Regions from separate parts of the Microbispora bryophytorum genome, predicted to be linked through region 2. Evidence: predicted binding sites of a transcription regulator. Region 2 holds the regulator's gene; the other holds the start of a gene.

Region 1 (6,281 bases), on a different contig from region 2:
GCACGGTGGTGATGGCCGCCCGGTGGGCGGCCAGCAGCTTCTGCTTGACCCCGCCGATGGGCAGCACCCGCCCGGTGAGGGACACCTCGCCGGTCATCGCCACGTCGGCGCGGACCGGGCGGCCCGACAGCAGCGAGGCCAGGGCGGTGGTCATCGTGACACCGGCAGACGGGCCGTCCTTCGGCACCGCGCCCGCGGGCACGTGGATGTGCACCGACCTGTCCTTGAGCGACCCGACCGGCAGCTCCAGCTCGGCGCCGCGCGACCGCAGGAAGGACAGCGCGATCTGCGCCGACTCCTTCATCACGTCGCCCAGCTGACCGGTCAGGGTCACACCGGTCGCCCCGGTCTCCGGGTCGGCCAGCGACGCCTCGACGTAGAGGACGTCGCCGCCCGCGCCGGTCACCGCGAGGCCGGTCGCGACGCCCGGCACCCCCGTACGCTGCCGGGCCTCCGGCAGGGACGACTCGGGCACGTGGCGCGGCCGGCCCAGATAGGAGACCAGGCCGTCGGCCGTGACCGTCACCGGGAGAGCCGTCTCGCCGAGGGCGACCTTCGCCGTCACCTTGCGCAGGACCCGGGCGACCGAGCGCTCCAGAGAGCGGACGCCGGCCTCGCGGGTGTACTCGCCGGCCAGGCGGCGCAGCGCCCCCTCCTCCACCGTCACGTCGTCGGCGGTGAGGCCGGCCTTGTCCAGGTTGCGCGGGAGCAGGTGGTCGCGGGCGATGGCGACCTTCTCGTCCTCGGTGTAGCCGTCGAGCGTGACGATCTCCATGCGGTCGAGCAGCGGGCCGGGCACCTGCTCCAGCACGTTGGCCGTGGCGAGGAACAGCACGTCGCTCAGGTCGAGCTCGACCTCCAGGTAGTGGTCGCGGAACGTGTGGTTCTGCGCCGGGTCGAGCACCTCGAGCAGCGCGGCCGTCGGGTCGCCCCGGTAGTCGGCGCCGACCTTGTCGATCTCGTCGAGCAGCACGACCGGGTTCATCGAGCCCGCCTCGCGGATGGCGCGCACGATCCGGCCGGGCAGCGCTCCCACGTACGTGCGCCGGTGACCGCGGATCTCCGCCTCGTCGCGGACGCCGCCGAGGGAGACGCGGACGAATCTGCGACCCATGGCGCGGGCGACCGACTCGCCGAGCGAGGTCTTGCCGACTCCGGGAGGGCCGGCCAGCGCGAGGACGGCGCCGCTGCGGCGGCCGCCGACCACGCCGAGGCCCTGGTCGGCCCGGCGCTTGCGCACCGCGAGGTATTCCACGATGCGGTCCTTCACGTCGTCCAGACCCGTGTGGTCGGTGTCGAGCACGGCGCGGGCCCCGGCGATGTCGTACTCGTCGGTCGTGTGGACGTTCCACGGGATGTCGAGCACGGTGTCGAGCCAGGTGCGGATCCAGCCGCTCTCGGGCGACTGGTCGGAGGCCCGCTCCAGCTTGTCGACCTCCTTGAGCGCGGCCTCCCTGACCTTCCCAGGCAGGTCGGCGGCCTCGATGCGGGCGCGGTAGTCCTCCTCCTCGTCGGAGGGGTCCCCGTTGAGGTCGGCGAGCTCCTTGCGCACGGCCGCGAGCTGCTGGCGGAGCAGGAACTCGCGCTGCTGCTTCTCCATGCCCTCCTGGACGTCCTTGCGGATGGTCTCCGCGACGTCCAGCTCGGCGAGGTGGTCGCGGGCCCAGCCGACCAGCTTGTCCAGCCGCTCGGCCGGGTCGGCGGTCTCCAGCAGCAGCAGCTTCTGCGGCGTCTGCAGCCAGGGGGCGTATCCCGCGCTGTCGGCGAGGACGGCGGGGTCCGCGATCTGGTTGACCGCGTCGACCACCTGCCACGCGCCCCGCTTCTGCAGGATCGTGGTGGTGAGGGCCTTGTACTCCTTGACCAGCTCCTCGGCCCTCGGCCCGGCCGTGACCGGCTCCAGCACGGTCGCCTCGACCCACAGCGCCGCACCCGGGCCGGTGGTGCCGGTGCCGACGCGCATGCGGTCGACGCCGCGGACCACGGCCGCGGGCTCCCCGCCCGGCAGGCGGCCGACCTGTTCCACGACGGCGCTCACGCCCACCGGGCCGTAGCGGCCGTCTATGCGGGGCACCAGCAGGACCGTGCTCTCGCCGTTGGCGCGGGCGGCGTCGATGGCGGCGCGGACCTCGGAGGCCGACAGATCGAGGGGCACGACCATGCCGGGCAGGACGACCTCGTCGTCGAGCGGGAGGACGGGAAGGATCTGGGACATCAGCACTCCACTAGGTTGAGTTATGTCGGCTCAACTAACAGGAGTCCGATCCTGTTCCCTGTTCTGCGTCAGTTCGCTGTGAGCGATCGTAATCATGTAATCCACCAGATCGCGACGACGCAATCACTCCTCCGGGTAACGCATGATGGCGTCCATGACATCCGGAAACATCCGGCTTCGCTCGGCTCCGGGCCGGTGGGTGCTGCTCACCACGGTCCTCGGGTCGGGCATGGCCACGCTCGACGGCACCGTGGTCAATGTGGCCCTTCCGACCCTCGGGCGCGACCTCCACGCCGGGATGTCCGGCCTCCAGTGGACCGTGAACGCGTACACGCTCACCATGGCCGCCCTGATCCTGCTGGGCGGATCGCTGGGCGACCGGCTCGGCAGGCGGAAGATCTTCGTCGCCGGGGTGGTCTGGTTCGCCCTGGCCTCCGCCCTGTGCGGGGCCGCGCCGAACACGTCCGTGCTCGTGCTCGCCCGCGCGCTCCAGGGAATCGGCGGGGCCCTGCTCATCCCCGGGTCGCTGGCGATCATCCAGGCGAGCTACGCGCCGGACGACCGCCCGCGCGCCGTCGGCGCCTGGTCGGGGCTGGGCGGCGTGGCCGCCGCCCTCGGGCCGCTGCTCGGCGGCTGGCTCGTCGAGACGGCCGGCTGGCGGTGGGTCTTCCTGCTCAACCTTCCGCTCGCGGCCGTCGTGGTCGGCGTCGCCGCCCGGCACGTGCCCGAGACCCGGGCCGCCGGGCCGCACGGCCGCTTCGACGTGCTCGGGACCGTCCTCGCCGCCCCCGCGCTGGCCGGCCTGACGTACGGCCTGATCCTCGCGGGCGACGGGCTGCTGCCGCTGGCCGCAGGGCTCGTCCTGGCCGCCTGCTTCGTGGTGGTGGAGATCCGGCGCTCCCCCCGGTCCCTCGTTCCCGTGGGCGTGTTCGCCTCGCGCGAGTTCACCGCGGTCAACGTCGTCACGCTGGTCATGTACGCGGCGATGGGCCTGGTGTTCTTCCTGCTGGTCGTCCAGCTCCAGGTGTCGGCCGGCCTGTCTCCCATCGCCGCCGGGTCGGCGATGCTCCCGGTCACGATCCTCATGCTGCTGCTGTCGCCCCGGGCCGGCGAACTGGCGAAGCGGGTGGGGCCCCGCCTCCCCATGACGGCGGGGATCTTCCTGTGCGCGGCCGGACTGCTGCTGATGAGCCGTATCGGTCCGGACTCGTCCTATTTAGCCGACGTGCTGCCCTCGGCGGTCGTGTTCGGGCTCGGCCTGTCCGCCGCCGTCGCCCCGCTCACCGCGACCGTGCTGTCCACTGCGGAGGAGCGGTACGCGGGCGTCGCGAGCGGGATCAACAACGCCTTGGCCAGGACGGGCGGCCTCCTGGCCGTCGCCGCCGTCCCGCCGTTGGTGGGGCTGACGGGGGACGCCTACGACTCGCCGGCGGCGTTCACCCAGGGGTTCCACACGGCGATGCTGGTCGGCGCGGCCATGATGGCCGTCGCGGCGGTCGTCACGTTCGTCACGATCAGGACGAACGTCCTCGCGACCGCGCCCGAACCGCCCGCCCCCGGCTGCCCGGTCGAGGCTCCCCCGCTGAAGCTCAAACCAGAAGCGCCTTGAGATCCTCACGCAGGGCGGCCGCGTCGCGGAAGTGGACGGCGGCGAGCCCGGCCCGCTCGGCCGCCGCGACGTTCTCCGGCCGGTCGTCCACGAAGACGAGGTCTCCGGGGGCGACCCCGAGCCAGGCCACGGTCTCGTGGAAGATCTCCGGCTCCGGCTTCACCAGCCCCATCCGGCCGCTGTAGAACCGCGGGCCGATCGGCCGCATGAACGGCAGCCCGTCGATGCCCTCGGCGACGCAGACCGGCATGTTGGACAGCAGCGCCATGGGCACCCCGGCCCCGGCCAGCTCGTCGACGATCCCCACGGTCTCCTCGTTCGGCCGCGACCAGCTCGCCACGTCGAGCGCGACGACCGCGTCCAGATCCGCACCGGCCATCGGCCTGCCGTACACGTGCGACCAGTAGGCGGCCGGGTCGAGCGAGCCCCGGTCGAAGTCGAGCCGCACCTGCCAGTAGCGGTCCTCGAACCCCCGATCACCTCCCGCCATGCGCGCGACGTCTTCGGGGGCCTGGGGAAGCGACACGACGTTGCCGTAGTCGAAAAGCACAGTCTTCATGGTCGTACGATCATAACCGGTGTGCGGAACTCAGGTCACGTAGGTCCTGAGGAACTCGTTGGCGCTCCCGCAGCGCAGGTAGTTGCGCACGGTGTGGAAATCGAGCCAGTCGATGTCGCAGGAGACGTCCCGATCGACGCCGTCGAAGCACGACGCCAGCATGGCCGGGATCGCGGCGATGTCGTCCTTGTCGGCGATGTTGATCCAGCGGCGCACCCCTGGCGGGCGCGCTCCCCGGCCCCGCACCGGGACCGGCGCGAGCCGCTCGAAGACGACGTCGCGCATGCCGAGCGGGCTGCCCAGCGTCACCAGTAACTCGACCTGGAGATCGGGGTGCGCCCACAGCGCCTCGTAGGCCACGACGCTGCCGAGGGAGTGGGCGACGACCACCCGGGGGCGGCGCCTGCGGACGACGTCGGCCACCGCCTCGCGGGCCCGCACGCGCGGGTCGCCGCCGCCGAGATAGGCGGCCACCTCCGGGCAGAAGTCCTGGGCGAAGCGCACCGCCTGCGGGCCCATCCTCGCGAGCAGCCACCCGGCCAGCCGGTGCGCGAGACCGGTGAGCGACTCCCCCGCCGCGTCGCGGAACGGACCGCCGAGCTGGACCGCCCAGTCGGCGAGGACCAGCTTGGCCGGCACCGCCATCTGGCGCGGCGGCGCCGGCGGCCCGCTGTGCAGGTGGTGGGCGTAGTAGGCGATCTCGGCGAAGTAGTCGCCGGCGCCGTCCGCCCGGCCGGTGAGTCCCTGGTGCAGGTAGGCGTTCCACTTGGCCCGCATCGCCTCGGCCGCGCCGCCCGCCGACCCGCCGGCGTCCTCGTAGTAGTGGTACTTGCCGATGCCGTGGACGCCCACGATCGAGGTCATGCTCCCCGCCCGTCCCTGTCGCTTGGAATACGGTCGCCTGGAATACGGGGGCCACTGTGCACGACGCCATGGACCGCGACAACCCACCGGCCGCGTTTACGGTGATAAATGGAGAGCGGCGGTCATATCTCCCCCGATAAGTTGGTCGTCCCGTCCGCACACCGAATCCGTATGCCAAAGGAGAGAACCGATGTCAGGCCCGTTGCACGTGCGCGACTCGATCGTCGTGCCCGAGGCGGAGCTCGCCTGGCGCTTCTCCCGCTCGTCCGGCCCGGGCGGCCAGGGCGTCAACACCACCGACAGCCGGGTCGAGCTGAGCTTCGACCTCGCGCGCACCACCGCCCTCGGCCCGGCGCTCAGGGCGCGCGCGCTCGAACGGCTCGCCGCCCGCCTCGTGGACGGCGTGATCACGATTGTGGCCTCCGAGCAGCGCTCGCAGCTGCGCAACCGGGAGGCGGCGCGGGAACGGCTGGCCGCCCTTCTCCGCGACGCGATCGCGCCGCCGCCCAAGCGGCGCCGTCCCACCAAGCCGTCCAAGGGCGCCGTCGAGCGCCGCCTGGCGGCCAAGAAACACCGCTCCGGCCTCAAGCGCCTGCGCCGTACGGAGGACTGAGCCGGGCCGCGCTGTCGCGCAGGTGCCCGATGCCCGGCTATCCGAGATGGGCGGCGATGGCGTCCTCCCAGGAGCGGAGGAACGCCGGGTAGCCGGCGGCGAAGGCGGCCAGGTCGGCCTCGGCCACGGCGGTGAGCGGGGTGAGGTCGTAGGTGACCGTCACGTCACTGTGGCCGCGCTCCGCCTGGGCGAGCGTCACGCCGACGGTGCCGGCGTGGACCCCCTCGCACACGCGCGCGTAGGAGACCGACCGGCCGGGCTCACGGTGCAGGACGATCCACGTGGTGGTCGCCCCGTGCCCATGGGTCTGGAAGACCGTGCCGGGCGCCGTGTCGTCCGCGACCTGTTCCGGGAACCGCGGCTCCCATCCCTCCACCCAGTCCCGCTCGCCGTACGGGGTGAACAGCCGGAAGGCCTCGGC
Region 2 (6,281 bases):
ACGGTAGTCCGACGAACGCCGAACGTAGCAGCGAGGGAAAAGGGCGGGGCGCGCTTGCCCCAATGGTGGAGAAGACCTTACCGAGCGGGCCGGATCGTCAACGTGTCACCTGCCTCGTCAAAGTCGACGATTACCTCGTCGCCGTCCCTGATGGCCCCCGACAGCAGCTCCTTGGCGAGCTTGTCGCCGATGGCCGACTGGATCAGGCGGCGCAGCGGGCGGGCGCCGTACAGCGGGTCGTAGCCGGTCAGCGCGAGCCAGTCGCGGGCGGCGGGCGTGACGGTCAGCTTCAGCCGCCGGTCCGACAGGCGCCGCGCGAGCCGGGCGACCTGCAGGTCCACGATCTGCGACAGCTCCTCGGTGCCCAGCGCGTCGAACACGATGATGTCGTCGAGCCGGTTGAGGAACTCGGGCTTGAACGACGCCCGCACCGCGTTCATGACCGCCTGGCGCTTGGCCTCGTTCTCCATCGTGGGGTCCACGAGGAACTGCGAGCCGATGTTCGAGGTGAGGATCAGGATCGTGTTGCGGAAGTCGACCGTGCGGCCCTGCCCGTCGGTGAGCCGGCCGTCGTCGAGCACCTGCAGCAGGATGTCGAAGACCTCGGGATGGGCCTTCTCGATCTCGTCGAGCAGCACCACGGTGTACGGCCTGCGCCGCACGGCCTCGGTGAGCTGGCCGCCCTCCTCGTAGCCGACGTAGCCGGGTGGCGCGCCGACCAGACGGGCCACGCTGTGCTTCTCGCTGTACTCGCTCATGTCGATGCGGGTCATGGCCCGCTCGTCGTCGAACAGGAACTCCGCGAGCGCCTTGGCCAGCTCGGTCTTGCCGACGCCGGTCGGGCCGAGGAAGAGGAACGAGCCGGTGGGCCGGTCGGGGTCGGCGATGCCCGCCCGGGCACGCCGTACGGCGTCGGAGACGGCCTGGACGGCCTGGCGCTGGCCGATCAGGCGCTCGCCCAGCTCGTCCTCCATCCGCAGCAGCTTGGCGGTCTCGCCCTCCAGCAGCCGCCCGGCGGGGATGCCGGTCCACGAGGAGATGACCTCGGCGATGTCGTCGGGGCCGACCTCCTCCTTCACCATCGGCTCGGCCTCGGCCTCCGCCGACTCGGCGGCCTTGGTGGCCTCGGCGAGCTCCTTCTCCAGGCGGGGGACGTCGCCGTACATGAGCCGCGACGCGGCCTCGAAGTCGCCGTCGCGCTGGGCCCGCTCGGCCGCGCCGCGCGCCTCGTCGAGCCGCTTCTTCAGCTCACCGACCTTGTTGAGGCCGGCCTTCTCCCGCTCCCACCGGCTGACCAGGGCGTTGAGGTCCTCCTGCCGGTTGGCCAGCTCCTCGCGGAGCTTCTCCAGGCGCTGCCGGCTGGCCTCGTCGGTCTCCTTGGCGAGCGCGAGCTCCTCCATCTTCAGGCGGTCCACGCTGCGCTGGAGCTGGTCGATCTCCACCGGCCGCGAGTCGATCTCCATCCGCAGCCGCGACATCGACTCGTCCACCAGGTCGATCGCCTTGTCGGGAAGGAAACGAGCCGTGATGTAGCGGTCGGAGAGCGTCGCGGCGGCGACCAGGGCGCTGTCGGAGATCTGCACCTGGTGGTGCGCCTCGTATCGGCCCTTGAGCCCGCGCAGGATCGCGATCGTGTCCTCGACGGTGGGCTCGCCCACGTAGACCTGCTGGAACCGCCGCTCCAGGGCCGGGTCCTTCTCGATGCGCTCGCGATACTCGTCGAGCGTGGTGGCGCCGATCATGCGCAGCTCGCCGCGGGCCAGCATGGGCTTGAGCATGTTGCCCGCGTCCATCGCGCCCTCGGCGGCGCCCGCGCCGACCATCGTGTGCAGCTCGTCGATGAACGTCACGACCTGGCCGTTGCTCTCCTTGATCTCGTTGAGCACGGCCTTGAGGCGTTCCTCGAACTCGCCGCGATACTTCGCGCCCGCGACCATCGCGCCGAGGTCGAGCGCGACCAGGCGCTTGTTGCGCAGGCTCTCGGGCACGTCGCCCGCGACGATCCGCTGGGCGAGGCCGTCGACCACGGCGGTCTTGCCGACGCCGGGCTCGCCGATCAGCACGGGGTTGTTCTTGGTGCGGCGCGACAGCACCTGGATGACCCGGCGGATCTCGCTGTCGCGGCCGATCACCGGGTCGAGCTTGCCGGCACGCGCCTGCTCGGTGAGGTCGACGCCGTACTTCTCCAGCGCCTGGTAGGTGTCCTCGGGCGTCTCGCTGGTCACCCTGGCGTGCCCGCGGACCTTCTCGAACGCCTCAAGCAGTGCGTTAGGGGTGGCGCCCGCGGCCTTCAGCAGGTCGGCGACCTGCCCGCCGTCGGTGGCGAGCCCGACGAGCAGGTGCTCGGTCGAGACGTACTCGTCCTCAAGCTGCTTGGCCCGCTGCGCCGCGGTGTTGAGCACGGTCAGCAACTGGCGGGAGCTCGACGGCGCGCTCACGGTGGAGCCCTGCGCCTTCGGCAGCCGGCCGAGCAGCTCCTCGGCCTGGGTGCGCAACTGCCGGGGGTCCGCGCCGACGGCCTGCAGCAGCGACCCGGCGATGCCGCCGTTCTGCGCCAGCAGGGTCGTCAGCAGATGCGCGGGCGCGACCTCGGGATTGCCGTCGGCCGCGGCGCGCCGGACGGCCCCGGACAGAGCCTCCTGGCTCTTCTGAGTGAACTTGTAGTCCATATCTGAATGCCTCGTTTCGCCGATCAGGCAGGTGGCAGTTCGTAGCGGACCAGTGCCCGCAGCATGGCGAGCTCACCCCTGAGCCGGGTGGCCTCCTCGTGCAGGCGCATGTTCTCGGTTTCGAGTTCGAGGATGCGCTTGATGCCGGCGAGGTTGATGCCGTGCTCCTGGGAGAGCCGCTGGACCTCGCGCAGAAGCACGATGTCCCTTGTCGAGTACAGCCGCCCCCGCCCTGCCGTACGGCCGGGGCTGACGAGCCCGAGCCGGTCGTACTGGCGGAGCGTCTGCGGGTGCAGCCCGGACAGCTGGGCGGCTACGGAGATCACATAGACGGGGGTGTCGTCGGAGATGTCGAAAAACCTGGCATCCATCGGCTCACTCGCTTCTGGCCTGCTTGATCAGCTCTTCGCGAAGGTCCTGGCCCTCCGTGGCGTTCCTGAACTCCTCAAGGGCCGCGCGGGCCTTGTCGTCGAGGGTCTGGGGCACCGTGACCTGGACGGTGACCAGCAGGTCGCCCTTCGTGCCGTCTTTGCGGGAGGCCCCTCGGCCGCGCACCCGGAACGTCCGTCCGTTGGGCGTTCCCTCCGGGATGCGCAGGGTCACCGGCATCCCCCCGAGCGTCGGCACCTTGATCTCGGCGCCGAGCGCGGCCTCGGGGAAGGTGACGGGGACCGTGACGGTCAGGTTCTCCCCGCTGCGCCCGAACACGGGGTGCGGCTTGACGTGGACCAGGACGTAGAGGTCGCCGGCAGGACCGCCGTTCTCACCGGGCGCGCCCTTGCCCTTGATCCTGATGCGCTGGCCGTCGCCGACCCCGGCGGGGATGCGGGCCTGGATCGTACGGGTGCTCTTGCCGCGCCCGCTGCCCTCGCAGACGGGGCAGGGGTCATCGACCACCAGGCCCCGGCCGCGGCAGTCGCGGCACGGCTCGGAAAAGGCGAAGTTGCCGAGGTTGCGGCTGGCCGCCCCGGTTCCCTCGCAGGTCGGGCAGACCCGTGGGGTGGTGCCCGCCTTCGCCCCCGTGCCGCCGCAGGCGGTGCAGGCGGCCGAACTGGTGAGCCGGAGGGACACGGTGGTGCCGTCGACCGCCTCGCCGAAGGCGAGCGTCACCTCCGACTCGACGTCCTGGCCGCGCCGTGGGCGGGCGGTGGTCGTGCGCGTGCCCGCTCCGCCCCGGTTGAACAACCCCCCGAACAGGTCCCCGATCCGCTCACCCGACCCCGAGCCGCCGAACAGGTCGCCGAGGTCGAAGTTGAAGTTGCCGCCGGCCCGGGTCCCGCCCGCGCCCGCGTAGCCGCCGAGCCCCGACCCGAAGAGCGTGCGCGCCTCGTCGTACTCCTTGCGCCGCTTGGCGTCGGAGAGCACGTCGTACGCCTCGGAGACCTCCTTGAACTTCTCCTCGGTCTCCTTGTTCCCCGGGTTGGCGTCGGGGTGGTACTGGCGGGCGAGCTTGCGGTAGGCCTTCTTGATCTCCTCCGCGCTCGCGGTCTTGGGCACACCAAGGACGGCGTAGTAGTCCTTTTCCAAGTAGTCCTTGGTGCTCATCTATTGCTTCCTTCGCACGAAAGGGGAGTGATTCAGTGTGCCCGCGGCTGTCGTCGCGGGCGCCCTCGCGGGTCTCTCCCGATCTTCGCCGATCGGGAGAGACCTCCGCGTTTTCAGTTCTGGTCCGGTCCGCCGGACTCGCCGGAGCCGGCCGCCGTCTCCTCCGTCGCCGTCTCCTCGCTCGGCTCGGCGACGGCGACGCGGGCGGCGCGCAGGATCCGCTCGTTGATCCGGTAGCCCGGCTGGAGGATCTCGACGCACGTCGGCTCGGTCACCTCCGCCGAGTAGCTGTGCAGCAGGGCCTCGTGGACGGTCGGGTCGAAGGGGTCGCCCTTCGCGCCGTACGCGGTCAGGCCCAGCTTGCCGACGGCCGCCTCCAGCGACTCGCTCACCTTCGCGAAGCCGCCGGTGAGCTCGCCGTGGTCGCGGGCGCGGCCGATGTCGTCGAGCACCGGGAGCAGCTCGGTGAGCACGCTCGCGACGGCCTGTTCCCTGACGGCGATCCGGTCGCGCTCGACCCGCTTGCGGTAGTTGCTGAACTCCGCTTGGAGCCGCTGCAGATCGGCGGTGCGCTCGGCGAGCAGGTCCGTCGCGGACCCCTCGGCGGGCGCCGCCGCCGTCTGCGTGCCCGGGTCGCCGAGGGCGCCCTCGGGCGCGTCCCCGGCGGAGTCGCGGGCCTGGCCGGTCTCCGGGTCGATCTTGCGGTTGTCGCGGATCACCGGCTCCTCCTCGGAGCCGTTCTCACGCGGGCTCACTTGCGGCCGCCCTCCCGCTCATCGTCGACGATCTCGGCCTCGACCACGTCCTCGTCGGCCTTCGCCTGCGCGCTGTCCGCGTCCGCGCCGGCCGGGGCGCCCTCGGCGCCGGCCTGCGACTGGGCGTAGATGGCCGAGCCCATCTTCTGGCTGACCGTGGCGAGCTTCTCCGCGGCGGTGCGGATGGCCGGGATGTCGGTGCCCTCCAGCTCCTTCTTCAGCTCGGCGAGCGAGTCGTTGACCTCGGTCTTCACGTCGGCCGGGACCTTCTCGTCGTTCTCGCGGAGGAACTTCTCCGTCTGGTAGGCCAGCGCGTCCGCGTTGTTGCGGACCTCGGCCTCCTCGCGGCGCCGCTTGTCCTCCTCGGCGTAGGAATCCGCCTCGCGCATCATGCGCTCGATGTCGTCCTTGCCCAGGGCCGAGCCGCCGGTGATGGTCATCGACTGCTCCTTGCCCGTGCCGAGGTCCTTCGCCGAGACGTTCACGATGCCGTTGGCGTCGATGTCGAAGGTGACCTCGATCTGCGGGATGCCGCGCGGGGCCGGGGCGATGCCGGTCAGCTCGAAGGTGGCCAGCTTCTTGTTGTACGCCGCGATCTCACGCTCGCCCTGGTAGACCTGGATCTGCACCGACGGCTGGTTGTCCTCGGCCGTGGTGAAGACCTCCGAACGCTTGGTCGGGATCGTCGTGTTGCGCTCGATGATCTTGGTGAAGATCCCGCCCTTGGTCTCGATGCCCAGGCTGAGCGGGGTCACGTCGAGCAGCAGGACGTCCTTGACCTCGCCCTTGAGGACACCGGCCTGGAGCGCGGCGCCGATGGCGACGACCTCGTCCGGGTTCACGCCCTTGTTGGGCTCCTTGCCGCCGGTCAGCTCCTTGACCAGGTCGGACACGGCCGGCATACGAGTGGAGCCGCCGACCATGACCACGTGGGCGATGTCGGAGATCTTGACCCCCGCGTCCTTGATGACCTGGTGGAAGGGGCCCTTGCAGCGCTCGAGCAGGTCGGCGGTGATCCGCTGGAACTCCGCCCGGGTCAGCTTCTCCTCGAGGTGCAGCGGGCCCTCGGAGGAGGCGGTGATGTAGGGCAGGTTGATCGAGGTCTCGGTCTGGGCCGACAGCTCGATCTTGGCCTTCTCGGCCGCCTCGCGCAGGCGCTGGAGGGCCATCTTGTCCTTGGCCAGGTCCACGCCGTGCGCGTTCTTGAAGCGGGTCACCAGCTCGTCGACGACCCGCTGGTCCCAGTCGTCGCCGCCGAGGTGGTTGTCGCCGCTCGTGGCCTTGACCTCGACGAACCCGTGCCCGTCCTCCT

Evidence for each region. The regulator HspR, encoded in region 2, represses chaperone genes until heat shock. The targets are predictions, from matches to a motif close to ANTTGAGTCNNNNNGACTCAANT.
Region 1: lon (endopeptidase La) is a predicted target of HspR. The motif match lies at 2,229-2,251, and genes of this name have one in related genera.

Annotation. Positions count from the first base shown of each region.
Region 1 is NZ_JBICTF010000014.1:191,469-197,749, forward strand. Features, by position in the region: gene lon (endopeptidase La) at 1-2,215, opposite strand, end outside; gene ACGFIB_RS34735 (MFS transporter) at 2,370-3,824, shown strand; gene ACGFIB_RS34740 (HAD-IA family hydrolase) at 3,805-4,383, opposite strand; gene ACGFIB_RS34745 (hypothetical protein) at 4,414-5,247, opposite strand; gene arfB (alternative ribosome rescue aminoacyl-tRNA hydrolase ArfB) at 5,438-5,860, shown strand; gene ACGFIB_RS34755 (hypothetical protein) at 5,898-6,281, opposite strand, start outside.
Region 2 is NZ_JBICTF010000002.1:317,121-323,401, reverse strand. Features, by position in the region: gene clpB (ATP-dependent chaperone ClpB) at 78-2,669, opposite strand; gene ACGFIB_RS06435 (heat shock protein transcriptional repressor HspR) at 2,693-3,040, opposite strand; gene dnaJ (molecular chaperone DnaJ) at 3,045-4,214, opposite strand; gene grpE (nucleotide exchange factor GrpE) at 4,328-4,969, opposite strand; gene dnaK (molecular chaperone DnaK) at 4,966-6,281, opposite strand, start outside.